2 regions of the Brucella oryzae genome follow, and region 2 is predicted to be linked to the other one. Evidence: predicted binding sites of a transcription regulator. Region 2 holds the regulator's gene; the other holds the start of a gene.

Region 1 (14,861 bases), on a different contig from region 2:
TGGTCAAGCGCTATGGTCGCGTCACAGCTCTCGACCATGCCGATTTCGACCTCTATCCGGGCGAAATCCTCGCGGTCATCGGCGACAATGGCGCAGGCAAGTCCTCGCTCATCAAGGCGCTGTCCGGCGCGATCAAGCCCGACGAGGGGGAAATCCTGCTCGACGGCCAGCCGGTCAGCTTCCATTCGCCGATGGAAGCGCGGCAGGCGGGCATCGAGACTGTCTACCAGAACCTTGCCTTGTCGCCCGCGCTTTCCATTGCAGACAATCTGTTTCTTGGCCGTGAAATCCGCCGCAAGGGACCGCTCGGTTCGATGTTGCGCATGCTGGATCGTGGTGCGATGGAAAAGATCGCGCGCGAAAAACTGTCAGAACTAGGCTTGATGACGATCCAGAACATCGGCCAGGCGGTGGAAACCCTTTCGGGCGGTCAGCGTCAGGGCGTTGCGGTGGCGCGTGCTGCTGCCTTCGGCTCCAAGGTGGTCATCATGGACGAGCCGACTGCGGCGCTCGGCGTCAAGGAATCACGCCGCGTGCTGGAGCTCATTCAGGACGTGAAGCGGCGCGGCATGCCCATCGTCCTCATCTCGCACAACATGCCGCATGTGTTCGAGGTTGCCGACCGCATCCACATTCACCGGCTCGGACGCCGCCTGACAGTCATCGACCCGAAGGAATATTCCATGTCGGATGCCGTGGCGCTGATGACCGGCGCAATGAGGCCGAAGGAAGCGGCTTGAACAGAGCCGGTACGTCTCCGATAAATTGGCAGGACGAATCACGGAAACCGGACATGACGCCTATCGAGCGCGAAGCCCTGCCTTCGGAAATTCTTGCACGGCTGGCGCAGACCGGCGGACGCCTGATCGTGGCCATTGCCGGTCCGCCGGGCGCGGGCAAATCCACGCTGTCCGACTATCTGCTCCATGCCATCAACAAGGGCGGTGAAACACCGTCCATCGTCGTGCCCATGGACGGGTTTCATCTTGATGACGGGATTCTCGATCAGCGCGGATTGCTGAGCCGCAAGGGTTCGCCGCCCACCTTCGACTGCGCCGGATTTGCGGTGTTGCTGCAGCGTCTGAAACAGGCGGAGGGCGAAATCTTCATCCCGGTCTTCGACCGTTCGCTGGAGCTTTCCCGCGCCGCCGCATCCGTGGTTGGCCCCGAGCACCGCGTGCTTCTGGTCGAGGGCAATTATCTGCTGCTCGATCAGGAACCCTGGTCCAGGCTCGCCCCTTTTTTCGACATGACGCTCTATCTGGACGTACCGTTTGCAGAGCTGGAACGCCGCCTGACCGATCGTTGGCTCAGTTTCGGCTTCGATGCCGAAACGGCCCGAAACCGCGCTCTTTCCAACGATATTCCCAATGCCGAACTCGTGGTAGCGCAATCGCGCAAGGCGGATTTTGTCGTGAAATCGGGCGCACGATAATAGAGAATTGCGCCTTTCAAGGGTTGCGGCGATGCGCTTGCGTCTGCATGATGGCAAAAATCGCTTCATCAGTTTCCGACCGGAATAGTTCCCCATGACGACTTATGTTTTTGCGCCGCCCCCGCAGCCATTTCTGCCGGTAAAGGGAACGGACGCGCGCTTTCCCGTGCATCGCATCTATTGCGTCGGCCAGAACTATGCCGATCATGCCATCGAAATGGGCGGCGATCCGACCCGCAATCCGCCGTTTTTCTTCCAGAAGAACCCGGACAGCCTCGTGATCGAAGGCGGTGACTTTCCCTATCCGCCAAAGACCGAAGACGTACATCACGAGATCGAGCTTGTGGTGGCGCTGAAGACCGGCGGCACCGACATTACTGTCGAAAAGGCGCTGGACCATGTTTATGGCTACGCCGTCGGCATCGACATGACGCGCCGCGACCTGCAGGCCGTGGCCAAGAAGGCCGGTCGTCCGTGGGAAGTCGCAAAGGCTTTCGAGCACTCCGCGCCCTGTTCGGCCATCGTGCCGGTGTCGGACATCGGCCATCTGGAAAAGGCTGCGATTTCGCTCGCCATCAATGGCGAAACCCGCCAGTCTGGCGACCTCAACCAGATGATCTGGAAGGTCGCGGAAACCATTTCCTACCTGTCTTCGCTCTTTGAGCTGCAGCCCGGCGATCTTATCTTTACGGGTACGCCTGCGGGCGTCGGGCCGGTGACGCGCGGCGACCGCCTGGAAGGCAAGGTCGACGGTGTGGCAACTCTCACCGTAACCGTGGTCTGATTCTCTTCACGTGGAGGAGTATGAATGAGCATCTATCTTCCCGATGACGTGCACGGCGCTCTGGAGCGCTTCATCGCCGAAAAGCATCCCGGTCTTAACCAGACCGAGGCGATGACGCTGATCCTGCGCAAATGGCTGGTGCGCGAGGGTTATCTGTCGGCGGAGCCCGAACACGGCACGCCGCCGGAAGAACTGAACGCGACCAATGACGACTGAACAAGGCAGCAATTGATTATGGCCAAACAGCCGCCGGAAGGGGCGGGTCGCAAGACCGCGCTCGGGCGACGCCTTTTGATTCTGATGATTCTGGCACTCCTGCTTGTGATCGCGCTCGTCTGGATGAGCATTTATCTCTTCGATCCGAATGGCGGTCTGGACTTCGATGATCTCGGAATTTTCGCGTGTGATTTCAATGCCGTAGTTACGGTGCTGCCACGCATTCTGTGAGTGCGTTAATCTTTTTGTTACCATTTGAAATATTCATTTTGGCCAAGCCCTCACGTTTAGCGCTTCCGTTTGCCGTCTTTTGCATGGTACACGATTGTCATCGACCGAAAGAAGACTGACTGAGCCGGGCCCTCAAAGTCCGTGTAAGCCAAGAGGATCTGGATGGCATTCGAGGACATCAAGGCGGAAATTGCGCTGCTTTTCGAGCAAATGGTGAACCAGCCGCAAGACGCTCATGAAATCCGCGAAACGGTTCGCGAAAAGCTCAATGCGTTGCGGGCCAGCGGTTTGCCCCTGCCTGAAGATCTGGTCGAGCTTGAAAAACGCATCGAAAAAGATTTCGATTCCTGAGAACGGGTCCGGTCATGCGTTACGCGCTTTCTTCTTCATCCGCTGATCTGGTCCGCAAGGGCCTCATGCTTCTTGGTTGTGCCGTGGCGCTGAGCGCCTGCAACACCACCAATGACGGCAAGCCCGTGAAGACGGCGCTGATCACGCAGACCGATACATCCGGCCAGACCGCTTCCGCGACAGGCGCGGCAACCGCCGATGCAGGCGCTGTTGCCGGAACGCAAACTGTCGCAGCCGTGACCGATGCTTCCGATCCAGTCCTGCCGACCGCCGTTCCCATTCCCGGCATTCGTGGCCAGTCCGAACCGATGATGGCCTATGCCGGTGCGCAGGCTGCCGCTTCGCCGGCTTCCGTTGCCGCCAATATGGCCTTCGAGACGCCGGATCACGCGCCGGAAGGTCTCGATGCGCTGATTACCAAATATTCCGTCGCCTATGACGTGCCGGAGCGCTTGGTGCGCCGGGTCGTGCATCGCGAAAGCCGGTTCAATCCGGGTGCGCGCAATGGACCCTATTGGGGTCTGATGCAGATCAGCCATCCGACCGCGCGCGGCATGGGTTATACGGGTTCGGCCAAGGGCCTGCTCGATGCGGAAACCAATCTGAAATATGCTGTTCGCTATCTGTCCGGCGCCTATAAGGTCGCAGGCGGTGATGAAAGTCAGGCAGTCCGCTATTATGCGCGCGGCTATTATTACGATGCCAAGCGCAAGGGACTGTTGCAGGAGACCGGCCTCGACGGCAGCTGGAAGCGCAATGGCCCGACCCGTGATGCAGCCGCTTCCATCCAACCGGCATCCTTGCCGGAAGGCGGGGCAGCACCGCTTCCGGGCGTAGCACCCATTCAGGCTTCCTACACGCCAGCGCAGTAAACCTGCTTGAACGAACTGTCATCTTGACGCTGCAAAGCGATGGCAGTTTCCTGTTGAGAGCGCATCCCGAAAAGTGTGAAACGGTTTTCGGAAAAGATGCGCGTTAAAGCAAAGGACTAGAGCGCCGATCTGACCCAATCAGATCGAAACGCGCTCTGGAACCGACGACAGGGAAATTTCATGAATGTAAGACTGCCTCATCCAGTCAAATGGAAATATGACCGGGCCGAATTGTGGGCCGATGGCGTCATCCATGTGCTGGGTGTCGGGCTGGCGCTTGCCGGCGCCATTGCCATGCTGTTCTATTTTCTGCCGAACATGCCTGCGGCGACCTCGATTTCATCCGGCGTCTATCTTGCGAGCCTGCTGACGGCGCTCGGAATTTCGGCTGTCTACAATATCTGGCCGGTTTCACCGACCAAATGGTTTCTGCGCCGTTTCGACCATTCGGCGATCTATCTGTTGATTGCCGGAACCTATACGCCCTTTGCCATGCATATGGGGGATCGCGCTCTGCCGCTGCTTCTCTTCGTCTGGAGCGTGGCTTTTATCGGTATCATGCTGAAACTGTTCATGCCGGGGCGTTTCGACCGGCTGTCGATCCTGCTTTATCTGGCGCTCGGCTGGAGCGGCGTCATGGTCTATGACACCATGGTGCAGTCGCTGCCGCCAGCCGTCTTCTGGCTGATTGCAGCCGGTGGCATGGTCTATTCGCTGGGTGTGATCTTCCATGTCTGGGAGCGTCTGCGGTTTCAGAATGCCATCTGGCACGGCTTTGTCGTGGTGGGCGCAGCGCTGCATTATTGCGCGGTGTTTTTCGTTGGCGCATGGAACTGAAGCCCGCTCTATTTCGGCTCTGACGGTCTGCAAATGGCGCACTTCTGCGCTTCCGTTGCTCATGTACCTTAAAGTACACTCCGCTCCGGTTCTCGAATTGCACCATTTTCGTCGCGTCATAGCCAAAATAGCGAACGGGCTTCGGAGCGCGTGATTGCTCAATGAAAGTCTCGCGAGTTCGGCATTATTCTAACATTGCGCGGATGATGCGCCATTTGCGACGGAGCGACGAGGCGTTGGGCTTCGCGTCCGCTCATTTCGATCAGCGCTGCCGAACGGTCCTGCAGTTTTGATGCCACCAGATGCACGACCCCTTCGGGGCTGCGCTGGATGCGGCCTTCGATATGGATCAGCCGCGCGCCCATGACTTCGCGGCGAAACACCTTCATGATTTTCGGCCAGACGACAATATTGGCGATGCCGGTTTCATCCTCAATGGTGAGGAACACCACACCCTTGGCGCTGCCGGGGCGCTGGCGCACGGTGACGACGCCCGCCACTTTCATGCGGCGTCCGTCGGCGCCTTCCTGAACCGCGCGGCAGGTTGAAACGCCTTCCGCTGCAAGCCCCTCGCGCAGATATTGCAGCGGATGCCCTTTCAGCGAGAGCCGGGTCGTCTCGTAATCGGCAATCACATGCTCGGATGCGGCCATTTCAGGAAGCTTCGTGCGCGGCTCTTCCGCCAGCTCGCTGGTTGCGGCGGCGCGGAACAGCGGCAGGGTTTCGTCGTTGGGTAGACGGCGCACGGCCCAAAGTGCTGCGCGGCGGTCGATATCGAGCGAGCCGAAGGCATCGGCATCCGCCAGAAGCGTGAAGGCGCGCCGGTCGAGCCGAAGCCGCCGATGCATGTCTTCAATGGTGCGGTAAGGCTCCTGCCGATCGGCAATCAGAAGCTTTACGTCCTCCTTGGAAAAACCATCGATCTGGCGAAAGCCGAGCCGGAGCGCCAGGTGAACGTCGGGTGTTTCCTCCAGAATATTGTCCCACTGGCTGAAGTTCACATCGACGGGCAGCACCGTCACGCCATGTTCGCGGGCATCGCGCACGATCTGGGCGGGGGCGTAAAAACCCATGGGTTGGGAATTGAGAAGGGCTGCGGCGAACACTTCCGGGTGATGGCACTTGATCCAGGCGGAAATATAGACCAGATGCGCGAAGCTTGCCGCATGACTTTCAGGGAAGCCATATTCGCCGAACCCCTTGATCTGGTTGAAGCAGTTTTCGGCAAAGGTCCGGTCGTAGCCACGATTGACCATGCCGTCGATCATCTTTGTCTCCATCGTATGAATGGTGCCCATCTTGCGGAAAGTGGCCATGGCGCGGCGCAACTGGTTGGCTTCTTCGGGCGTAAATTTTGCAGCCTCCATGGCGATACGCATCGCCTGTTCCTGAAACAGCGGCACACCCTTGGTCTTGCCGAGAATTTGTAGCAACTCGTCGGGAGGGCCATGTTCCGGCGAAGGCGATGGCAAGGTGCAGGGTTCCTGTCCGTTTCGCCGCCTCAGATAAGGATGCACCATGTCACCCTGAATGGGGCCGGGACGCACGATGGCGACCTCGATGACAAGATCATAGAACTCTTGCGGACGCAGGCGTGGCAACATGTTCATCTGGGCCCGGCTTTCCACTTGAAACACGCCGAGCGAATCCCCCTTGCACAGCATGTCGTAGACGGCTTTGTCGCCCTGCTCCACGGTTGCCAGCGTCAGCTTCTCGCCACCATAAAGTTGCGGCTTGTGCTGGTGAATGAGATCAAAGGCCTTGCGGATGCAGGTGAGCATGCCGAGCGACAGCACATCGACCTTCATCAGCCCCACCTCGTCGATATCGTCCTTGTCCCATTCGATGAAGGAGCGGTCTTCCATCGCCGCCGGGCCGATGGGCACGGTTTCGTCCAGCCGGTCGCGGGTGAGCACGAAGCCGCCGACATGCTGCGACAGGTGACGCGGAAAGCCGATCAGCGTGATGGCCAGTTCCACCGCGCGCCGGATGATGGGGTTGTCGGGGTCGAGACCCGCCTGCCTGATATGCTGCTTGTCGATGCCGCCGCCCGATATGCCCCAGACCGTATTGGCAAGCGCCGCCGTCACGTCTTCGGTCAGCCCCAGCGCCTTGCCGACATCGCGGATCGCGCTGCGGGACCGATAGCTGATGACGGTCGCGACAATGGCCGCGCGATCTCTCGAATAACGGTCATAGACATATTGCATCACCTCTTCGCGCCGCTCATGCTCGAAATCGACGTCGATATCCGGCGGTTCCTGGCGCTCGGCGGAGATGAAGCGCTCGAACAGGAGGTCCACTTCCGTCGGGTTCACGCCGGTAATGCCAAGGCAGAAACAGACGACGGAATTGGCCGCCGAACCGCGCCCCTGACACAGAATTTTTTCTCGGCGGGCATAGTTCACAATGTCATAGACGGTGAGAAAATAGGGCTCGTATTCAAGCTGGGCGATCAGCGCCAGTTCCTTGTTGATGAGGCCCTGCACCTTTGGCGGGATCGTGTCCGCGCCGTAATGGCGCGCCGCGCCTTCCCAGGTGAGATCGTGCAGATGCTGCCGTGCCGTCTTGCCGGGCGGGATGGGCTCATCGGGATAGGCATATTTCAGATCATCAAGCTGGAAGGTGATGGGCGCGACGAAATCGGCGGTCGCCGCGACAGCTTCAGGATAATCGCGGAACAGCCGCAGCATTTCCTCTGGCGGTTTTAGGTGGCGCTCGGCATTCTTTTCCAGAAGCCGCCCGGCTGCGAAAACCGTGGTGTGATGGCGCGTGGCCGTCAGCACGTCCTGAAGCGCGCGGCGGTTGGGATGGTGATAGAGCACGTCATTGGTGGCGATGAGCGGCACGCCTGCCTGTGCGGCAAAACGGGCGCTGCGTTCTGCGCGGCGTCCGTCATGGCCTTGATGCGGCATGGCGAGCGCCAGCCAGACGGAGCCGGGGGCAGCTTGCGCAATCTCCGTCAGGCGTGCGGCAAAATCCGGCCTGTCTTCGTCAGGCGGAAAGACCGCGATCTGGAACTGCCGCGCGCGAAACAGGAGGTCGGCCCATTCGAGATGGCATTCGCCCTTGATGGCGGCGCGCTGCTTGCCCTCCGTCAGCAGGCGGCACAATTGCCCATAGGCAGCGCGATCACGCGGATAGACGACCATATCCGGCGTGCCGTCGGTGAAGGACAGGCGGCAGCCGATGAAAAGCCGGAAATCGCTTTTCTTGCGAATCTCCTTCCATTCCGCATGGGCGCGCACCACACCGGCCAGCGTGTTGCGGTCGGCAATGCCGATACCGGACAGGCCAAGCGCATGCGCACGCGCGACCAGCTCCTGCGGATGCGATGCACCGCAAAGGAAGGAAAAATTGCTGGCAGCAGCTATTTCAAAATAAGGAGCCATCACGCGAACAGCCCATGCAGAAACCAGCGCGGATGATTGGCGCCGTCATAAAGCCCCTCGCGAAAAATCCAGAAACGCTGGCCGGTCTCATCCTCCACCCGGTAATAATCGCGCAGTTCCGGCACGTTCTGACCGATTGCGAGCCACCATTCCGGCTCGATCCGTTCCGGCCCTTCGGCAAGGCGAACCTGATGACGCACCCGCCGCCACAGAAAAAACGAAGGCGGACTGTCGGGCACTTCCGCCACGCTTTCGATTGGTTGTGGCGGGCGAAACAGCTTGATGGGGCGCGCTGGCGGGTCGCCCGGCAGTTCCGCCTGGCTGCGATAATCGGCTTCGGTTTTTCGCCATCCATGCAAGGCAGGGACGAGGCCAAAGGCCCGTTCTGGGATATGCGTGTCGCGCGGAAAGGAGACGAGAACGCGGTCCTGTCCAAGCCGCGCCGAAAGTCGGTCGACCAGCTGGCCGAACCCTGCTTGGTCTTCCTCATACTGGTCGAGGCCCGTCTGGCGCTGGGCCACCGCCGCGCTGCGCAGCGCTGCCAGCCGGATCATATCGAAGCCGAAACCGGCATCAAGCGGGTCGGTGAGCGCATCGAGCCTTTCGCGCGCAAGACGCAGGAAAACCTTGTCGTTGCGCAAGGGCTGGCCGGTTTCGATACGGATATGGCGCACCTCGCCATCGACCCGGAAGAATGACGCCTCGATCAGAAGCGCGCCCTTGCCTTCCATTTCAAGCTGCTCAAACAGCGCCTGCGCCAGTTCCCGCAATATATGTTCCACCAGTTCCATTGCCGTCACCGGCTCTGACAGGCGGCGTTCGGCAAGGGTGAGCGGCAGGATGCGCAAGGGGGAAATCGGCGCGCGCTCACGCCGCGCCAGCCGGTCGAGCCTGGTGGCAAGATCGCTGCCGAAGCGGGCGGTGAGGGCGGAGCGCGGAAGTCCCATCACATCGCCGATCCGTTTCAATCCGGCGCGCTTGAGGCCGGTTTCGGCAGCTTGCGTCAGTTCAAGCGCAGAGAGCGGCAGGCGGGGGAGCAGCCGGTCGGCCTCTGTCCTGCTGAACAGGCCACCCTTCGTTCCGCGTGCCAGAAGCCGCGCGGCAAAACTGTTATCGGCAATCGCTGCCTGCACGTGCAGCCCGGCGCGTTCCAGACGCCGGATTGCGTCGACGCGCATGGCGGCAAGCCCGCCGAACAGATGCGCGCAGCCGGTTATGTCCAGCATCAGCCCATGCGGCAGATCGAAGGCGACAAGCGGCGTGTAGCGTTCGCACCAATGGGCAAGGCGCTTTAAAAGCGCCGCATCCTGTTCCGGCGCGGCCGCTGCCACATCAAGCCTTTCCACGCGGGCGCGCGCATCGGTTAGCACCATGCCGGGAAAAAGGCCGAGCCTTGCCGCTTCACCATCCACCGCCGTCAGGCGCAGCGCATTGGCCGTGCGCTCGATCACAACCAAAGGCAGGTGCGGTTTGCCGTCAGGCGGAACGGCGCGGCGAAGCCGATCGGTCGGCAGAAACGGAAACCAGAGGGCGAGGAACAGACGTTCTGCCGTCCCGTTCTCTTGTGCCAAATTCAAGGGTTTCATTGTTCCATTCCATGATCCATTGCCCGCATGTGCCGTGGCGATTGCGTTCAAGAACCGCCGAAAAGACAGGCTTGCCGGGTGCGTTCGCTCCGCTTGAACGGGATGGGGCGGGCGCCACCCGCCAGCGGCTGACAGCAGCGCTTTGCACAGCCGTCCGGTGGCTTCGGAGCAGGATGACGGGCAGTTGCGCGGTTTCGGTTGCAAGCAGCAGACGCCGCGAGGCGGTGAGGTCGAGGCATTTCGGCTGGCCGCTGATCGAGGCGACAATGCCGGAAACCAGATGCGAGGCCGTGCCGCCGCTTCCGGCTTCCAGCGCATCATTGGCCGCTTTCAGCACATCCTGCGCCGTGGGACAGCGCACGATCAAAAGTCGTGCGGGATCGATCCCGAAGGCGTGAAGCCCCGGCGGATAAAGCCCGCCATACTCGTTTGAGGCGGTTTCTTCCTCGATCCAGATGATCGGGCGCCGGGGGGCTGTTGCACGTTCTGCCGCGCGGGTGACAAAGGCGAGTGCAAAGCCGGTTGCGGCCATATGCGCGCCGGGGTTTTCGGCAAAAACCTCATGCAGCGCATCACCTGCAAGGCCATGCGGAAAGGCGGCATCTGCCCCGGCAAGGCCCAGCGTGAAACTGTGCGCCCGCCCGAAGCCCGCGGCCTTTTCGCCTGAAAGACTGCCTTGCGAGCTGTTTCCTTCAATGACTGTCACCATGCGCCGCAGCGCCGCGATGTCGATGCCGCTCACGTCAGAATCCCTATCAATATGTTCTCTATTTGTTCCAATATTGAATCGAGTCAGACAAGAGTCAAGCGCCGACAGAAAATTAGGGAGAAGTTTGATTTTTATCTTACTTCCAGCCTCGAAATAGCTTCCCCACTATGGGTCTAGGAAATAAAATTTATGTGATTATTGATTATTTTTGTAGGTCATTAGAACTAATCGAGAGAGGGGTGGATTTTATATGTAGGGTATATATTAGATTAAATTTATTTAAGTTGAAATTACAGGGTTTACTATGAAGAATTCGAATAAAATTAAATTATTAAATAAAAATATACTTATGGCATCGTTGTGTATTTTTCCATTTGTTGCTGGCGTCGCGCATGCGGAAGATGCTGTAACAAAGGGAGAAAACGCTTGGGCCGCTGATGGTGCTACCGCAGAAGGTGATGTTGCTGTGGCTGCAGGTCAGGGTGCGAGTGCTAAAAAACACGGCTCTATCGCAGTTGGTCAGGATGCGACAACTGATGGACAATCCGCAATAGCCATTGGCAATACCGCTTCCGCCTTGGGTACATTTTCTATTGCGACTGGTATTGACGCGAATGCCAGCCAATGGGCCGGAGTTGCGCTCGGTACTGAGGCAGAGGCAGCTGGCGGATGGGCAACGGCGATAGGTGGAAAAGCGTCCGCAGCGGGTTTTGGAAGCACTGCACTGGGTTCGAGTAGCTCTGCTCAAGAGGAGGGAACAGTTGCGATTGGTGACGCGAGCAAAGCGTCCAACCTGAACGACGTCGCATTGGGATCGAACTCGGTAACGGAACAGGCTGTAGGCTCGGCGAACACTACCATCAATGGTGAAGTGTTCAACTTTGCTGGTGCCACGCCGATTGCCACCGTGTCGATTGGGTCGGCGGGTCAGGAACGCACCATAACGAACCTTGCCGCAGGTCGTCTGGATGCGGCATCCACGGATGCGGTGAACGGGTCACAGCTTTTTGCCACCAATCAGGCTGTCAACAATCTGGCTGCAGGCGTTTCAAAACTGGCAAACGATGCGGTTAAATATGATACGAATCCAGATGGGACACGGGCGGACTCTGTAACGCTGAATGGCGGTTCTGTTTCTATGGAGGGAGGAGACTCCAACGCACCGGTTGTCTTGTCCAATGTCGCGAATGGCGTGAAGCGTAACGATGCGGTTAATGTCGGCCAGCTTCAGAATACCGCGTCTTCGACACTGGCCAAGGCGAATGTCTATTCGGATATGCAGTCCATCAAGACATTGGGTGAAGCAAACACCTATACGGACCAGCAGATGACGCGGGCCGTCGGTGAAGCCAATGCCTATACCGACACCAAGTTTGGGATGCTGAGCCAGGATATCGGTGCAGTCCGCAAGGAAGCCCGGCAGGCTGCGGCAATCGGTCTTGCTGCGGCGTCGCTGCGTTATGACGACAGGCCGGGCAAGCTCAGCGCGGCCATTGGCGGCGGCGTCTGGCGCAATGAAGGCGCCTTTGCCATGGGCCTTGGTTACACCAGCCAGGATTCCAAGTTCCGTACCAACGTCTCGATGACGACCGCAGGCGGCAATGTCGGCGGTGGCGTCGGCCTGAGCTATACTTTCAACTAAGGCCGCATGCCTATGCTTGCGACATATCGGATCGGCAGGATGTGTCTGGTATTATCCTGCCTGACTCTGGCTTTTTTGCCCGGCGGCGTTGCCGCCGGGCAAAAGGGAAAACAGAATCGCCTGCCGTTACAGCCGCCGCAGGCTTTTACGATGCCTCCCGGTTTTGCCATCAAACCCGCCGATATCGCCATTCCGGACGGCGTTCCGGTGGGGCAGTATCGCCGTATCATCCGGCCTTTTCAAAACTGGACGCAGATTTGCGACGAAAATCTGAAAATCAAAAAGCGGGTTTGCAACATCTCGCAGACGATCGTCCACGATAAGGGTGTGACGGTATGGAGCTGGTCACTGGCTGCGACTGAAGAAGGCAAGCCCTTCATGATTATCCGGGTGCCGCCCATCGTCGGTGTCGGAAAAGACATCCAGCTCGAATTTGCTGACAAGACTGCGCCCATCAAAATCCAGACCACAGGATGCGACCGGAATGTTTGTGTGTCTTATCTGCCAGTAGGGCCGCGCATGCGCGGCTATATTTCAAAAGGCAGCGCGCCAGAGATTTCCTACAGCTTCACGGATGTGCAAGGACGATCCAACCGGATTTCGCTTCGCGCACCGCTTAAGGGCCTCTCTGAGGCACTTGCGGCGATCTGAACGGGTCGATTTCGCAAGGAAAAAATTGCAAGAAAAACGCCCTCCCGGTTTTCCGGAAGGGCGTTTTTTAAATCGCAGGTTATTCGGGTTTTATTTGCGATCACGAGCGGCAAGCGTGCGCAGGCGCAGTGCATTGAGCTTGATGAAGCCCGCTGCGTCCTTCTGGTCGTAAGCACCCTGATCGTCTTCGAAGGTGACGAGCTTGTCGGAATAGAGCGACTTGTCCGATTCGCGACCGATCACCATCACATTGCCCTTGTAGAGCTTGAGCGTGACTTCGCCTTCGACATGGCGCTGGCTGTGATCAATTGCCGCCTGCAGCATTTCGCGTTCCGGCGAGAACCAGAAGCCGTAATAGATCAGTTCCGCATAACGCGGCATCAACTCGTCTTTCAGGTGCGCCGCGCCGCGGTCGAGCGTGATCGATTCGATGGCGCGGTGCGCTGCCAGCAGGATCGTGCCGCCCGGCGTTTCGTAGACGCCGCGCGACTTCATGCCGACGAAGCGGTTTTCCACGAGGTCGAGACGGCCAATGCCGTTGTCGCGGCCATAATCGTTGAGCTTGGCAAGAAGCGTCGCAGGCGACAGGCGCTCCCCATTGATGGAAACGGCATCGCCCTTTTCAAAACCGATCTTGATGATCGTTGCCTTGTCGGGCGCGGTTTCCGGCGAAATGGTGCGCATATGCACATATTCCGGAGCTTCCTGCGCCGGATCTTCCAGAACCTTGCCCTCGGACGAGGAGTGCAGCAGGTTGGCGTCGACGGAGAACGGCGCTTCGCCCTTCTTGTCTTTCGCAACCGGAATCTGGTGCTGTTCGGCGAATTCGAGCAGATGCGTGCGGCTCTTGAACGACCAGTCGCGCCATGGGGCGATGATCTTGATATCCGGGTTCAGCGCATAGGCCGAAAGCTCGAAACGAACCTGGTCGTTGCCCTTTCCGGTTGCGCCGTGTGCGATGGCATCGGCGCCGGTCTTTCTGGCGATGTCGATCAGGTGCTTGGAGATCAGCGGGCGGGCAATCGAGGTGCCAAGCAGATAGACGCCTTCATAGACGGCATTGGCGCGGAACATCGGGAAAACGAAATCGCGCACGAATTCTTCGCGCACGTCCTCGATGAAGATTTCCTTGATGCCCAGCATTTCCGCCTTCTTGCGGGCCGGCTCAAGTTCTTCGCCCTGACCGAGATCGGCAGTGAAAGTCACGACTTCCGCGCCGAGTTCCGTCTGAAGCCACTTCAGGATGATCGAGGTGTCGAGGCCGCCCGAATAGGCGAGAACGACTTTCTTAACGTCTTTCCACTTGCTCATAATAAACTTCCGTCTCATCAGGCGCTCCAGAGCGGCGCCCAAAATTTGTCCGTAGTTCTTTTATCAGTTGCCAAGCAGCGTGCAAGCCGACGAGCTGCGACTTATCGCGAAAACTCATGCGTATTATACTAGGGCGCTGAGATGCTAACGCATCACGCCCTGAAAATGCTCAGTCGCCGCACGGGCTTAACCAAAACTCGATGAGTCAAACTCATCGAGTTTTGGTATTACGTGATCTGTGGTTCGCCAACTTCATAAACAACGAGATTGCGGTCGCCGATACCGAGCTCGGGCCATGTCGCGCGCCATTCGGCAATATGGGCGGAGGCGAAATGCCGGTCGAGCGAAGCACGGTCGCGCCACATCTCCTTCACATGGATGAGACCCGGTTCAAGGATGTCTTCGGCGTAGCCATAGTCCACGCAGCCATCCTCCGCGCGGCTGGCCAAGATCATGCGCTGCATGGCCTCGCGTGCACGGTCAAGATTTTCCGGCGGCAGGCGGACGGTCCCTATGATCAGCAGCATTTCTGTCTCCATTCGACTGTTTCATTTGCCGGGAAATTATTCTAGCGTGCGCCATCTCTTGGAGCACATTTCGATGTCTTTTCTGACAAACCTGACCTTCATTCCCGAATGGACGATTTTTGTCCAGTTCGCGATAGCAACCGCGATCCTTTCCATCACGCCCGGTCCCGACATGACGCTTTTCGTCGGGCGCGCCCTGTCCGAAGGCAAGGCTGCAGGCTTTGCCTGCATGGCTGGTGCCAGCACCGGTATCGTCATTCATACTACCATGGTGGCGCTCGGTCTTTCGGCGCTCATTCTGGCGTCGCCGACAGCCT
Region 2 (14,861 bases):
TCTTCGATGCGCAGCAGCATCTTGCCACCATTGTGCTTGGCATAAAGCCAGTTGAACAAGGCAGTACGCGCACCACCAATGTGCAGATACCCCGTGGGAGAGGGGGCAAAACGGGTAACAACCGGTTTCGACATGATAGCTCCACTATGTCGTGCGCCTTTTTTAGAGCAGCGGCGAATGCCGGAGACACAGGCGCGAACTTGAATTCCAATGCCTGCGCGAGAATGCCCGGCAGGTAATCGGGGTTCGTGATGAGAACCCTCTCGATTTCGGCTGCGGTTCATGTAGCATAGGCAGCATCATGCGCAAGGGTTTCGCATCTCTTTCGCACCGATGTGCCGTTGTTCTTTCGGGGTATTTCGACGGTCTGGGCTAACTTTTGCGGTCAGGCGGGGGCATGACAGGCATCAGGGAAGCGAGTGATGTAAACGAACGGGCGCTTGTGAAGAACATGCCCGATGGTTTCGTGCGCACCCTGTTGCCCGAAGTGTGGCCCTCCAATGAAACAGGGCCTTCGGCACATTCGGCGCCTGTCCAGCCTCCCGCACCCAAACTGCGTGAACGTCTCCTGTCCGTCCCCCTCATTGCTCGGGAACAGATCAGGACAGCAATCGAAACTGAAGCCGGACGCGGCGCCTTCTTTCTTTTGCTGCCGGTTTTTGCCGGCATTGGCGCGATCATCTATTTTACGCTTTCGTTCGAGCCAGCATGGACACCGCTTCTGTCCATGCTCGGAATTGCTATTCTCTTGCGAGTTGCGACGCGCAGGCATTATGTCGCCGCGCAGTGCATGGCGTTCGCTATTGCGTTGTCGGCCGGTCTTGTAGTCGGCAAATGGGAGACAGAGCGGCGTGCGACGCCGATGCTGGGCTCCGATGTCGCAACACGTATAACGGGCCGGGTGGTTGCGCTTGAATATCAGGATAATGGAAGCTGGCGGATAACGCTCGATGTCCTCCAGACCGAGCGCCCGAAGCTTCGCTTTCCGCCAAAACGCGTTCGTATCAATGCAAGGGATATTCCGGCCTCGACGTCGATCGGCAGCGGGCTTACAGGTTTCGTGCGATTGCGTATTCCGTCGGGTCCGGTTCGCCCCGGCAACTATGATTTTTCGTTTCACGCCTATTTCAATGGTATCGGGGCCAATGGCTTTTTTCTCGGAACACCCAAAGTGGCGGCGGTTTCTCTGCCAGACGAACTGACTGCGGAAATTTCTCAGTGGATCGCCATGTTGCGTGTTCGGGTTTCCGAACGGATTGAAGAGGTTATCGGCGGAGAGGATGGAAGCGTGGCTTCGGCGCTTGTGGCGGGCACGCGTGCGGGGATCAGCGAAAAGACCAATGACGATCTGCGCAAAGCAGGCCTTGCACATATTCTGTCGATCTCCGGTTTGCATATGGCGCTCGCTGCCGGTGTTGTCATGCTGACGCTGCGGTCTCTCTTTGCGCTGTTTCCGGCTTTCAGTGTGCGGCATCCCGTGAAAAAATATGCAGCCTTTCTCTCCCTTTTGAGCTGCACCTTTTATCTTGCCATGTCGGGCGCCGATGTTGCGGCGCAACGAAGCTATGTGATGATTGCAGTCATGCTCGGAGCCTTGCTGGTTGATCGTGCTGCGATAAGCATGCGCAATCTCGCCATCGCAGCCCTTGCCATGATTGCCATTTCACCGCATGAGATATTAGGGCCGAGTTTTCAGATGTCTTTTTCTGCTACGGCCGCCCTGATCGCGGGATATGCGTGGTGGAGCGAGCGTAATGCAAGAAAATATGTCGGCAAGGAAAGGCGTGGAAAGCCCACTCATAGTTTCGGGGGAAAAATCCTGAAGCCGGTCACTGCGGCGGCGGGTACTTCGCTCGTCGCGGGATTGGCGAGCGGAATTTTTGCCGCTTATCATTTCAATAATACTGCGCCGCTGGGCTTGGTGGGGAACGTTCTCGCTGAGCCTGCAATCGCACTTCTCGTGATGCCATTTGCTGTTTTCGGTCTTGTCCTGATGCCGTTGCAACTGGATTGGGTACCATTGCAGATCATGGGATGGGGTATTTTCGCCGTCAGACATATTGCCGCCTTTGTTGCGGCGTGGTCACCTGACGGCAATCCGGGTGCAATGCCTGCACTCACTCTCGTTTTGTGGACTATTGCGCTTGTTCTGGCGGTTGTTCTGTCGACCAGATTGAAGGCGCTGGCACTCCCCTTCATTGTACTTGGTTTTGCTGCTTTCGTCAGGGAGCCTTTTCCGGACATTGTGGTATCAGAAGATGCCAAGCTGGTGGGAGTCCGACTGACTGATGGGAGATTTGCAGTTAATCGGAGCCGTCCGTCGCAATTTACAGTCGACAATTGGAAAACCGCATATCTGGTCGAAGAATTCATCGCACCGCCATCGGGCAAAAACAGAAAACGAACCGATGTGGACGGATTCGAATGCGAAGATGGATTATGTACGATCAGTTTGCGCGATGGTCGCACATTGGTCTACACAGCAGATGTTGCAATGCAAGAAATCGCCTGTAATATCGGCGATGTGGTCATTCTGGCTGTTCCCGGTAAAGAAGCTTCGTGTGGACGCTCCACGACTCTGAGCATCAGTAAACGCGATCTGGCGTTAAAGGGATCTGTAGAGATAAGACTCGGGAAAGCACCGGAGCAAAACCGAGCTCCTGAGGCTTTATCCATAGTTTCTCCTGAAGCGACGGAAGTCGATGTAACACAGCCAATATTTGATCTGCAACGCGACAGCCGAATAACATTTGCAATCAATACGCCGAGCCGTCCCTGGCATATGCATCGCATCCATTCGCGTCCGGCACGTGGTTTGGCCGAGCGCGAATACAAACCAAAACCCCGCCCGCCCAAAAATGCAGTGAATTGTTCATCCGGCGCAGACCGTAACGCAAATCTCTGCGAATGATAATAGAGCGCTTCCAGTTAAAAGAACCATGCCTTCGCTCAATCTTTTTGCTTTGCATTTTCCTGCGCAAAGCCGTTTTTCACTTTGCTGGAAACACCCTAATAGCGGCGGATCAGGCCAACAAGCTTGCCTTGAACCCGCACTCGGTCGGGGCCAAAGATTCGTGTCTCATAGGCGGGGTTGGCTGCTTCGAGTGCGATGGAAGCACCTTTGCGACGAAAGCGCTTCAATGTCGCTTCTTCGTCATCGACGAGAGCGACCACAATTTCACCGGGATTTGCGGATTCGCCACGCTTGATAATGACCGTATCTCCGTCAAAAATTCCAGCATCGATCATTGAATCGCCTCTAACCTCAAGAGCGTAATGCTCACCCGCGCCAATCATTTCTGGCGGAAGGCTCAGGGAATGCGTCTGATTCTGGATGGCTGAAATAGGCACACCAGCAGCGATTCGCCCCATGACTGGCACAGAGACTGTTGCGGATGTGTCGTCATTGGTCGCAACAGAGGTAGGGCGTGACGGTGAAGGCGGCGGTGGTGCTTTGCCCAGGCTGCCTTCGATAACACTGGGAGCGAACTTCTTTTGTGCGTTGAGTCCCGGAGCAATAGAATCCGGCAGACGCAGGACCTCAAGTGCACGTGCCCGGTTTGGCAGCCGACGGATGAAGCCACGCTCCTCCAGAGCGGTGATCAGACGATGGATACCCGATTTCGAAGCCAGATCGAGCGCTTCCTTCATTTCATCGAACGACGGTGGAATGCCCGTTTCTTTTAGACGTTCATGAATGAACAGCAGAAGCTCGTGCTGTTTACGGGTTAACATGCGCGACACCCTCCCGGCCAAGAATTGAGAAAAACAAAACCAGAACGAACACTATATGTTCCAGTCTTGTTCTGCAATGGTTTTAAAAGCATTAACGCTCAAGACGAGATTGAACGGATTGTTTCAGGACGGGCGCATCATCTATGCGCTACTTCAGATACTGATCCGAATAACATATATTCTATCGTGAGTTAGATCAGTTTTCTCATGCTTTAGTGATGGCAGATAACATGCTGAATCTAGAGCATAAGGACACGACAATCATCGCCGAGAGCGGCTGCGGGAGCGTTCTCGTCTCTGATGAGAAGCGCTTTTGAGCCGACGAGTGCCGAAAGCATAGACGAATCCTGAACTGGAAATGGCTTCGCTATCAGTGTTCCGTCCGGAGTTGATTCGACCGTGGCTCGGATATAATCGCGGCGGTAGTCATTCGCAGGCAGGACAGTGCCCAGTTTTGCAGGCCGGATATCGGCGTCGAAGTTAGTTCCGGCAAGCTTGGCGACAAGCGGTCGAAGAAAGACGAGGCTGCAGACGAGGCTGGAAACAGGGTTGCCGGGCAAGCCTATGATATGCACGATTTTGCCGTTCACGCTGATGTGTCCATACATCAGGGGCTTACCCGGCCTCATGGCGATCTTCCAGAAATCGAGATTAACGCCCAATTTTTGAAGCGCGCCGTGCACAAAATCTCGGTCACCGACCGACGCGCCGCCAATCGTAACCAGAATGTCGATGCCGCTTTGCAGGCTATCTGCTATTGCCTGTTCAATCTTGGCAGGATCATCTGGAATGATTCCTTTGTCTTCCGGGCTGCCGCCAGCCCGCCTGATAATTTCAGCGATTCCGACGCTGTTCGATGCAACAATCTGGTCCATTCCGGGTGTTTCACCCGGCGCGACGAGCTCATCACCGGTCGCAACGATTGCCGCCTTTGGTTTTTGAAATACATCGATTCTCGCATTGCCGCTTGCAGCGGCTAACGATAGGGCGGCGGCGTCCAGCTCTCGTCCGCTCGAAATGACGACGTTACCGGGCGAAAAGTCGAGGCCCGCGCGACGTATATGCCGTCCTGGCTCTATTCCTTCATGAACGGTGAGCCGGTCATCCGAACGCTCGGTGTGTTCTTGAATGACAATTGTGTCTGTGCCTTTGGGCAGTGGCGCGCCGGTAAAAATGCGGACCGCCTGTCCGATCCCCAATTCGCCTTCGAATCGATTGCCTGCTGCCGATTCGCCGATGATGTCGAACTCAACAGGATAAGCGATGTTCTCCGGGGCGATCAGGGCATAGCCATCCATTGCCGAGCCGTCGAAAGGCGGCTGTAGAAAATGTGCCAACACAGGTGTTGCAACCACGCGCCCACCTGCATCCGACAAAGCGATTTGCTCTTTACCGTGCGGTTCCGCAGACTTCAGGATGCGGGCCAGTGCTTCATCGACCGGGAGAAGGGACATGGTGTTTCCTCTCGAACTGAATTGTGGACCCGTTTAGAGCATAAAGCCTGTCTGGAAGAATTGATCCAGAACAAGGTTCAGCGATTATGCCGTCCAATCACCGGATTTGCCGCCGCTTTTTTCGGTAACGCGGATGCCGTCGATCTCCATATGTTTGTCGATGGCTTTGGCCATGTCATAAATGGTAAGACATGTGACGGAAACGGCGGTGAGGGCTTCCATTTCCACGCCAGTGCGCCCTTTGAGCTTGGCGAGTGCGCGAACGCGCAGACCGGGCAGTGCCTGATCCGGTTCGATTTCGACAGAGATTTTGGTCAGCATAAGCGGATGGCAGAGGGGAATCAGGTCAGCAGTCTTTTTTGCCGCCATGATGCCTGCCAGACGCGCGGCGCCAATGACGTCACCCTTCGCGGCATTGCCTTCCAGAATGAGCGCCAGCGTTTCCGGCTTCATTCTGACCGATCCTTCGGCTACGGCTTGGCGTTCAGTTTCATCCTTCGCCCCAACATCCACCATATTGGCAGCACCGGTCTGGTCGATATGGGTGAGCTTGGACGTCATCGATCAGGCCCTGCCGGTCAGGAGTTCACGGGTAGCCGCCGCAACATCAGCCTGGCGCATCAGGCTCTCGCCGATGAGGAAGGTCCCGATTCCGGATTTTTCCAAACGCAGGCAATCTTCGTGTGTGAATATGCCGCTTTCACCAACCAGAACACGATCGGAAGGTGCCATTTTCGACAGACGTTCCGAAACGGCGAGATCAACCTCGAATGTGCGCAAATTGCGGTTATTGACGCCGAGTAGGCGGGATGAAAGCTTCAGCGCACGTTCCATCTCGGTTTCGTCGTGCACTTCGATGAGTGCGTCCATGCCAAGCTCGAATGCAGTTTCTTCCAACGCCTTTGCCAGATCGTCATCGACGCTTGCAAGAATGATCAGAATGCAGTCAGCACCCCAGCTACGGGCTTCATGAACCTGATATGTATCGAACAGAAAATCCTTGCGCAGGGCCGGGAGATTGCAAGCGTTACGAGCTGCTGTCAGAAACTCCGGTGCTCCCTGAAAGGATGGCGTATCCGTCAGCACGGAGAGACATGCAGCACCGCCAGCCGCATAGGCTTTTGCGAGTGCTGGCGGATCGAAGTCCGGGCGGATAAGGCCCTTTGATGGGCTTGCCTTCTTGATCTCGGCGATCAGCGCGAATTCATTGGCAGCGCGTTTTGCCTCCAATGCTTTTAGAAAACCGCGCGGCGCTTCCTGATCCTGTGCACGTGCCTTCAAATCGGCGACGGTGCACTCGGTCTTGGCCGCGGCGATTTCTTCGCGCTTGTAAGCCTCGATCTTACGCAGAATGTCGGTGGACATGACTTAATCCTTTCCGTCAGGCCGCTTTGTCGTTCGAAACAGCAATCACTTTCTGCAAGACAGCAAGCGCTGCACCGCTGTCGATGGAGTGCGCCGCGAGTGCGATGCCTTCTTTCAGATCCTTCGCTTTGCCCGCAATGACGAGTGCCGCGCCCGAATTGAGCAGGACGATGTCTCGATAGGCATTTTTATCGCCTTCAAGTACACCCAGAAGAGCTTTTGCGTTCAGCGAAGCTTCGCCACCCTTCAGTTCTGCCGGATCGCAACGACGGAGTCCAACTTCTTCCGGCGTGATTTCAAAGGTACGGATTTGACCATTTTCCAGAGCGGCAACTTGTGTCGTGCCCGCGGTGGTCATTTCGTCAAGCCCGTCGCCATAAACAACCCAAGCTGCTTCGGAGCCTAGTTCCTTGAGCACTTCAGCCAACGGTACGAGCCATTGCGGTGCAAATACGCCAACAAGCTGACGCTTGACACTGGCCGGATTGGAAAGAGGGCCGAGGAGATTGAAAATGGTACGTGTTCCAAGTTCGACGCGGGAAGGTCCAACATGGCGCATGGCGGAATGGTGCATCGGTGCAAACATAAAGCCGAGGCCGGCTTCGGTGATGCTGCGGCCGATGATATTCGCGTCCGCCTCGATATTGATGCCGAGCGCGGCCAGCGCATCGGCGGCACCCGAACGAGAGGAGAGGGCGCGGTTGCCGTGCTTGGCAACGGGGACACCGGCACCGGCGACAACAAACGCTGAGCAGCTTGAGACATTGTAGGAGCCGGATTGGTCTCCGCCGGTTCCAACGATATCGATTGCGTTGGCGGGTGCCGAAACTGCCAGCATTCGTGAACGCATGGACGCAACAGCACCGGCAATTTCCGATACGGTTTCCCCCCGCACGCGCAATGCCATCAACAATCCACCGATCTGCGATGGGGTTGCCTGTCCCGACATCATGATATCGAACGCGGCCCTGGAGTCCTGGAGCGAAAGCGGCTCGCCTGATGCGGCTTTCGCGATATAGGGTTTTAGATCAGCCATTTTGGATGTCCACCGTCCTTAAAACGCCAAAGCGTTGTTGATGACGGTCTGATTTATCTTCACCGGGTACTGCTTCTGCAATTCGCCGACGAGCTGTTCGAGAACATCATCCGAGAGCGAAGTCGCCAGATACTTTTGCTGCTGTTCCGGAATAGCTTCCGGTCCGGCTCCTGCGGGTTCGGTTACTTCAACAACCTTGAACAGAATCTGGGCATCGTCCGAAGGCGCAGCCGCGCTACCGGTGAACCCATTCGGCCCCCGGAAAATCTGCGCTGCGGCAGCCGTTCCGATATCGGCATCATTGGTGGTACGGACAACGCCTCGCTTGGTCTGCTTCTCTACGCCCAGTTCGGAAGCGATCGTGTCGAGTGTCGCACCGCCGTCGAGGCGCTTCTTGAGTTCTTCCACACGCTGGTTGAGACGCTTGACGGCCTCTTCAGCCTTCCATGCGGCTACAACCTTGTCCTTGACTTCATCAAGCGTACGGTCGCGTGCCGGGGTGATGCCATCAACCTGATACCAGAGATAGCCGATATTGCCCATGGTAAGGGCGTCGTTATCAAATCCCTGATCCGCCTGGAAGGCAGCGGACAGCAGTGCTTCGGAATTGGGTAACTGAACGGGATTGCCGGAAGGATCGTTGCCCTCCACATCAACGGCTTCCACCGTGACCGACTTGAGGCTCAGCTTCTTTGCTACATCGGCCATGGAAGCACCGTCAGAGCGTTCCTGCTCATAAGAGTCATGAATGCCGCTGATATTGCTTGCTGCGATATTGTTAGCAAGCGTGGTGCGAATTTCCCCTTCAACTTCGGCAAGCGGCTTCACGTGTGCCGGCTCAATCTGCGTCACGCGCAGGATAACGGGGCCAAAGCTGCCCTTGACGACCGGGCTCACGCCATTTTCCGACAGTGCAAAAGCTGCATCGGCAACGGCCTGATCGGGAATAGCCGACTTCTCGAATGTGCCGAGTTTGAGATCGTCTTCCGTTTTGCCCTGTTCCTTGCCGATATCGACAAAGCTTGTTCCTGCGGCGATTTTCTTCTGGGCAGCTTCAGCCGCAGCGTCGTCGGCAAAGCTCAATTGTTCGATGGTGCGCTTTTCGACCGTGCTGAAGCGGTCCTTGTTCTTTTCATAATATTCGTTGATTTCATCCTGCGTGACGGCAGACGGATCGGCAATATCCGCCGGTTCCAGCTTCACGTAGCTTATCTTCCGGTATTCCGGCGCCTTGTACTCGTCCTTGTGCGCGTCAAAATAGGTCTTGAGCGCATCGTCGGACGGGGCGGGGATAGAATCGGCTTTTTCAGCCTGAATAGTCACATAATCAACGCTGCGGGTTTCGCCCTGATAAAGGGCCAGCGCCTTCAATGCCGCATTCGGGAGCTTGATGCCATCGGTTGCCGCTTCCACGATTTGCTGGCGGCGGGCGACTTTCGCCCGATTATCGAGATAATCCTGTGCGCGGATGCCCGACTGGCGAAGCACTGCATCGAACTGCGCGCGATTGAAGTTGCCGCTTGCATCGTGGAAGGCGGGATCTTCACCGGTCAGCCGGGCAATTCCGTCCTTGGAAAGACCAAGCTGCATATTCCGCGCAGCTTCATCCAGGACCACTCCGGCGGCGAGCTGGGCGAGCACCTGGTTTTCGACGCCGAGCGCCTGGGCCTGTTCACGCGTCAGACGCTGGCGAAACTGCTGTGACAGACGCATCATCTGTTGCTCGTAGGCGAAACGATAATCGGTGGCGCTTACTTCGGAACCGCCAGCCGTCAAGGCCGCGTTGCCTGACAAGCCACCGCGAAAGACATCGGAGATGCCCCAGATCGCAAAGCTCAGTACAAGCAGGCCAAGCAGAAGTTTGGCGACCCAGGATTGAGCGGCGGAGCGCAGGCTGTCGAGCATTGGAAACCCTTCAAGAATAAATCGAAGCTCGGCTTATATAGATAGAGCCAGTCACGGGATAACCTCAAGCCATCCCTATATGCAAGGTCTCATTGCATGTAGGCACTCAAGAACATTTGCATTGCGGCACGAATACGCTTAGTCAGTGGCAAATTTTGGCGCTGGTCCGATCTTGCGAGGTGGCCGCGTCTGCTGTTTTGAACAGGTGAGGAGAATGAAATGACTCCGGGAATCCGTCCGCTGGTTGCTGGCAACTGGAAGATGAATGGTACAGGAGAATCCCTGACCGAATTGCGTGCGATTGCTGCTGGTCTAAGCTCTGATCTTGGTCGCAAGCTCGATGCAGTTATCTGTGTGCCGGCGACACTTCTTTCTCGTGCAGCGGAAACACTTGAAGGCGAAACCGTTGGTCTTGGCGGACAGGACGCTCACCATAAAGTGTCCGGCGCGCATACGGGCGATATTTCTGCGGCGATGCTCAAAGAGGCAGGCGCCACACATGTCATCATCGGCCATTCCGAGCGTCGGACTGACCATAATGAAAGCAATGATGCCATTCGTGCCAAGACCGAAGCCGCATGGGCTGCCGGACTGACCTCTATCGTTTGCGTTGGCGAAACCGCCGATGAACGCAAGGCAGAGCGCACGCTGGACGTGATCGGCACGCAGCTTGCCGGTTCCTTGCCGGATGGTGTCGATGCTGAGAATACGATCATCGCCTACGAGCCGGTTTGGGCAATCGGCACGGGGCTGACGCCGACTGTGCAGGATGTACGCGCCGCGCATGCCTTCATGCGCGAGCAGCTGACCGAACGTTTCGGTTCAAAGGGCGCGCATCTTCGCCTGCTTTACGGCGGCTCGGTCAAGCCTTCGAATGCGATGGAATTGCTCGGTGTTGCCGATGTCGATGGCGCGCTTGTCGGCGGTGCGAGCTTGAAGGCAACCGACTTTCTCGCCATATGCGAAACCTATCGTAATTTGTAACCGGCACATCGCGTCTGTCTATCTTGGTCTCGGGGCTTGGATTATCGGACAATAGCGTGTAAAGAGCCGCTCTAGTTTTAGGGATATAAAGACCGTAACCCATGCAGACCGTAATCATTGTCATTCACTTGTTGATCGTGCTGGCGCTTGTCGGCGTTGTGCTTATCCAGCGTTCGGAAGGCGGCGGCCTTGGCATTGGCGGTGGTTCGGGGTTCATGACGGCTCGCGGCGCGGCGAACGCGCTCACCCGCACGACAGCCATTCTTGCGATCGGTTTTTTCGCGACCTCGCTTATTCTCGGTATCATGGCGCGCTACAGCGAAAAGCCAACCGACATTCTCAATCGTATTCCGGCGGCAACCGGTAGCCAGACTGCTCCGGCGGGCGGCAATGGCGGCGGTATTCTTAACCAGCTGGGTGGTGAGTCCTCGCGTCCTGACGCTAATAAGACAGCACCGGCAGCTCCGGGCAGCGCTACAGCACCGGCAACGCAGCCCGATGCTACTCAACCGCAGGCTCCGGTCGTTCCGGAAACGCCGGCCAATCCGGTCCCAAGCTCTCAGTAAAAAAAGTGAGCTAAATGAGCACAATGCGAAGCCGGCCCTAGAGGCCGGTTTTCTTTTTGTTAACCGTAGAGTCGCAAAGTGTTGCAACCAGGCAATACGCTGCTGCGAATCGTATTGCAGAATGATGGCAGCGAATTGAGAACCTGATGGCTTTGCAGTAAGGAGAGCGAAAGTCTGATCGCACCACTGCGATAGGTGTTTCTCCCTTGTGCTTGAATTTTCGGGAACCGACCATGTTTTCACGCCGTATTCTGATGGCAGGTATTGCTAGTCTCTGCATTGGAGCAACCGCTCCGGCATTTGCAGCCTCGCCGGTAAGCGCTGAAGCGCAGCTCAATGAGGCCGCCGCATCCGTTCAGCAGGTTGCACTTTCAAGCGACGCCAAGGCTAATCCTGAAAAGCCGAAGAAGAAAAAGGCTTCCAATAGCAGCAATGCGGTTAAGGCTAACAAATACAATATTGATCCGAAATATCGTGCTCAGGAAGTCGCATTCAGCGGTTACAAGCCTGGGACCATTGTGATCGATCCTAAAAACTATTTCCTTTACCTAGTCGAGACGTCAACGACTGCGCGCCGTTATGGTATCGCAGTCGGCAAGGTTGGTCTGGAATTCAAGGGTAAAGCTACAGTGAACGCAAAGCGTGAGTGGCCGCGCTGGATCCCAACGAAGGAAATGATAGAACGAAATCCAGCCCATTATGCGCGATTCAAGAACGGCATGGATGGCGGCCCGGGTAACCCGCTTGGTTCGCGCGCCATGTATCTCTTCCAGGGCAACAAGGACACCTATATCCGCATTCACGGAACGGTACAGCCATGGACCATCGGCAGCTCGGCTTCGAACGGCTGCTTCCGTATGACGAATGACGATGTGTTGGATCTTTATGATCGGGTCGGTCTGGGCACCGAAGTGGTTGTTCTCTGATCTGTAAATGACTATGTGAATATGGCCGGGCTTGCGGGCTCGGCCTTTTCTTTTGTGTTTGTCACTATTCTTGCAGGTGGAAGCTGTGGATTTCGAGCTTCGACATGGCTTTATGTGAATAGGGTCGCTAGAGAGTACAGACCTATTCGCTCCGGTGTTTCTGGCACCGGTTTTTCTTTGTGCAACGACGATTACCGCCTGTCTTCGGTGAAAAACACAGCCGGGGTGCATTTTTTTGTGGCGGAATCAATCAAGAAAGTCTAACGAGATAAGCCCATGGCGCGATATGTATTCATCACTGGCGGCGTGGTTTCTTCCCTTGGAAAAGGCATAGCTGCTGCAGCACTGGCTGCACTCCTTCAGGCACGTGGTTACCGCGTGCGTATCCGTAAACTCGACCCTTATCTGAATGTCGATCCCGGCACGATGTCGCCTTACCAGCATGGTGAGGTGTTCGTCACTGACGATGGTGCCGAAACCGATCTTGATCTGGGTCATTACGAGCGGTTCACCGGTCGCCCTGCCAACCAGCAGGACAACATCACCACCGGTCGCATCTACCGTAACATCATCGAAAAGGAACGCCGCGGCGATTATCTCGGTGCGACGGTTCAGGTCATTCCGCATGTGACCGACGAGATCAAGAACTTCGTCCTCGAAGGTAACGAAGATTATGATTTCGTTCTCTGTGAAATTGGCGGCACGGTTGGCGACATCGAAGCTATGCCGTTCCTCGAAGCCATCCGTCAGCTTGGCAACGAATTGCCACGCGGAACGGCAGTTTATATCCATCTGACCTTGATGCCTTATATTCCGGCAGCTGGCGAATTGAAGACCAAGCCGACCCAGCATTCGGTCAAGGAACTGCGCTCTATCGGTATTGCTCCAGATATCCTTCTGGTTCGCGCCGATCGCGAGATCCCTGAATCAGAACGCCGCAAGCTGTCGTTGTTCTGTAATGTCCGTGAAAGCGCGGTCATTCAGGCGCTCGACGTGGCTACGATCTATGATGTGCCGATCGCCTATCACAAGGAAGGCCTTGATTCGGAAGTCCTGTCGGCGTTCGGCATCGACCCGGCTCCAAAGCCGCGTATGGATCGCTGGGAGGAGGTTTCCAGCCGTCTCCACAATCCGGAAGGTGAAGTGACCATTGCCATCGTCGGCAAGTATACCGGTCTCAAGGATGCCTATAAGTCGCTGATCGAGGCGCTTTATCATGGTGGTCTTGCCAACAAGGTGAAAGTCAACCTCGACTGGATCGAGGCGGAAGTTTTCGAAAGTGAAGATCCGGCTCCATATCTGGAAAAGGTTCATGGCATTCTGGTGCCGGGCGGCTTCGGCGAGCGCGGCGCAGAGGGCAAGATTCTTGCAGCGAAGTTCGCTCGCGAACGCAAGGTTCCTTACTTCGGTATCTGCTTCGGTATGCAAATGGCCTGCATTGAAGCAGCACGCAATCTTGTCGGCATAGAAAATGCATCATCGACCGAGTTCGGCCCGACCAAGGAACCCGTTGTCGGTCTGATGACCGAATGGCTCAAGGGCAATATGCTCGAGAAGCGTGCTTCGGCGGGCGATCTTGGTGGTACGATGCGTCTTGGCGCGTATGAAGCAGCATTGACGCCAGGTTCGAAAATTGCGGAGATCTACGGATCGACGGATATTTCAGAACGTCATCGTCATCGCTACGAAGTCAATATCGACTACAAGGATCGCCTTGAAACAGCTGGATTGAGCTTTGCAGGCATGTCACCGGATGGTGTTCTTCCGGAGACAGTTGAGTATTCTGACCACCCTTGGTTTATCGGCGTGCAATACCATCCAGAACTGAAGTCCCGTCCATTTGAACCGCATCCGCTATTCGCTTCCTTTATCGAAGCGGCGATTGAGCAGAGCCGTCTGGTCTAAAACTCTAGCGCGCCTTTCGGGGCGCGTTTTCGTTTCGTCTTTCAGACTGCGGTCTTGTTTTCGAGCCTCCTTTACGCCAGATAAGGTGCCTGCAAGGCATTCAGTATCGAGGTTCACGTCATGGCGACTGCCAATTCATCCGTAAAAATCGGAAATGTTACTTTTTCAAACAGTGCGCCATTCGCTCTGATTGCGGGTCCGTGCCAGATGGAAACGCGTGAACACGCTTTCGATATGGCAGGCCGCCTCAAGGAAATGACCGATAAGCTCGGCATCGGCCTTGTCTATAAATCCAGCTTCGACAAGGCCAATCGTACCTCCTTGAAGGCTGAGCGCGGAATCGGCCTCGAAAAGGCAATGGAAGTTTTTGCCGATCTCAAGAAGGAGTTCGGCTTTCCCGTTCTGACGGATATCCATACCGAAGAGCAATGTGCCGAAGTTGCGCCTGTGGTTGATGTCCTGCAAATTCCGGCATTCCTCTGCCGCCAGACCGATCTGCTGATTGCTGCCGCAAAGACCGGACGTGTCGTGAACGTCAAGAAGGGCCAGTTTCTGGCACCGTGGGACATGAAGAATGTTCTTTCCAAGATTACGGAAAGCGGTAATCCGAATGTTCTTGCGACTGAACGCGGTGTTTCATTCGGTTATAATACGCTTGTTTCCGATATGCGTTCCTTGCCGATCATGGCCGGTCTTGGTTCGCCAGTTGTTTTCGATGCGACTCACTCCGTGCAGCAGCCGGGCGGGCAGGGTGGCTCGACAGGTGGACAGCGTGAATTTGTGGAAACGCTGGCTCGGGCGGCAGCTGCCGTCGGTGTTGCAGGGTTCTTTATCGAAACACATCAAGACCCGGACAACGCACCATCCGATGGCCCGAACATGGTTCCTGTGGATAAAATGCCCGCGCTTCTCGAAAAGCTCATGGCTTTTGATCGTATTGCAAAAGGGCTTTAAACAGTTCTCGAAGAATTTAAAGGGCGGGGGA

What was found. The regulator LexA, encoded in region 2, represses DNA repair genes until DNA is damaged. The targets are predictions, from matches to a motif close to TGTTCNNNNTGTGTTCNG.
Positions count from the first base shown of each region.
Region 1: the regulator LexA is predicted to act here: its motif matches at 10,466-10,483, upstream of JNC70_RS02970 (ImuA family protein).

Region 1 covers NZ_JBHEEO010000002.1:233,216-248,076, reverse strand. The annotation lists gene JNC70_RS03020 (ATP-binding cassette domain-containing protein) at 1-740, shown strand, start outside; gene JNC70_RS03015 (nucleoside/nucleotide kinase family protein) at 794-1,435, shown strand; gene JNC70_RS03010 (fumarylacetoacetate hydrolase family protein) at 1,530-2,219, shown strand; gene JNC70_RS03005 (hypothetical protein) at 2,244-2,435, shown strand; gene JNC70_RS03000 (hypothetical protein) at 2,454-2,666, shown strand; gene JNC70_RS02995 (hypothetical protein) at 2,829-3,017, shown strand; gene JNC70_RS02990 (lytic transglycosylase domain-containing protein) at 3,032-3,889, shown strand; gene trhA (PAQR family membrane homeostasis protein TrhA) at 4,070-4,726, shown strand; gene JNC70_RS02980 (error-prone DNA polymerase) at 4,885-8,118, opposite strand; gene JNC70_RS02975 (Y-family DNA polymerase) at 8,118-9,569, opposite strand; gene JNC70_RS02970 (ImuA family protein) at 9,595-10,446, opposite strand; partial or broken gene JNC70_RS22845 (hypothetical protein) at 10,718-11,011, shown strand; partial or broken gene JNC70_RS02965 (YadA-like family protein) at 11,114-12,055, shown strand; gene JNC70_RS02960 (invasion associated locus B family protein) at 12,095-12,706, shown strand; gene JNC70_RS02955 (argininosuccinate synthase) at 12,797-14,017, opposite strand; gene JNC70_RS02950 (putative quinol monooxygenase) at 14,245-14,544, opposite strand; gene JNC70_RS02945 (LysE family translocator) at 14,618-14,861, shown strand, end outside.
Region 2 covers NZ_JBHEEO010000008.1:147,139-161,999, reverse strand. The annotation lists gene gltX (glutamate--tRNA ligase) at 1-134, opposite strand, end outside; gene JNC70_RS11075 (ComEC/Rec2 family competence protein) at 398-2,911, shown strand; gene lexA (transcriptional repressor LexA) at 3,010-3,735, opposite strand; gene JNC70_RS11065 (molybdopterin molybdotransferase MoeA) at 3,975-5,189, opposite strand; gene moaC (cyclic pyranopterin monophosphate synthase MoaC) at 5,274-5,750, opposite strand; gene trpC (indole-3-glycerol phosphate synthase TrpC) at 5,754-6,554, opposite strand; gene trpD (anthranilate phosphoribosyltransferase) at 6,571-7,590, opposite strand; gene JNC70_RS11045 (peptidyl-prolyl cis-trans isomerase) at 7,609-9,495, opposite strand; gene tpiA (triose-phosphate isomerase) at 9,715-10,479, shown strand; gene secG (preprotein translocase subunit SecG) at 10,581-11,045, shown strand; gene JNC70_RS11030 (L,D-transpeptidase) at 11,279-11,971, shown strand; gene pyrG (CTP synthase) at 12,248-13,876, shown strand; gene kdsA (3-deoxy-8-phosphooctulonate synthase) at 13,997-14,830, shown strand.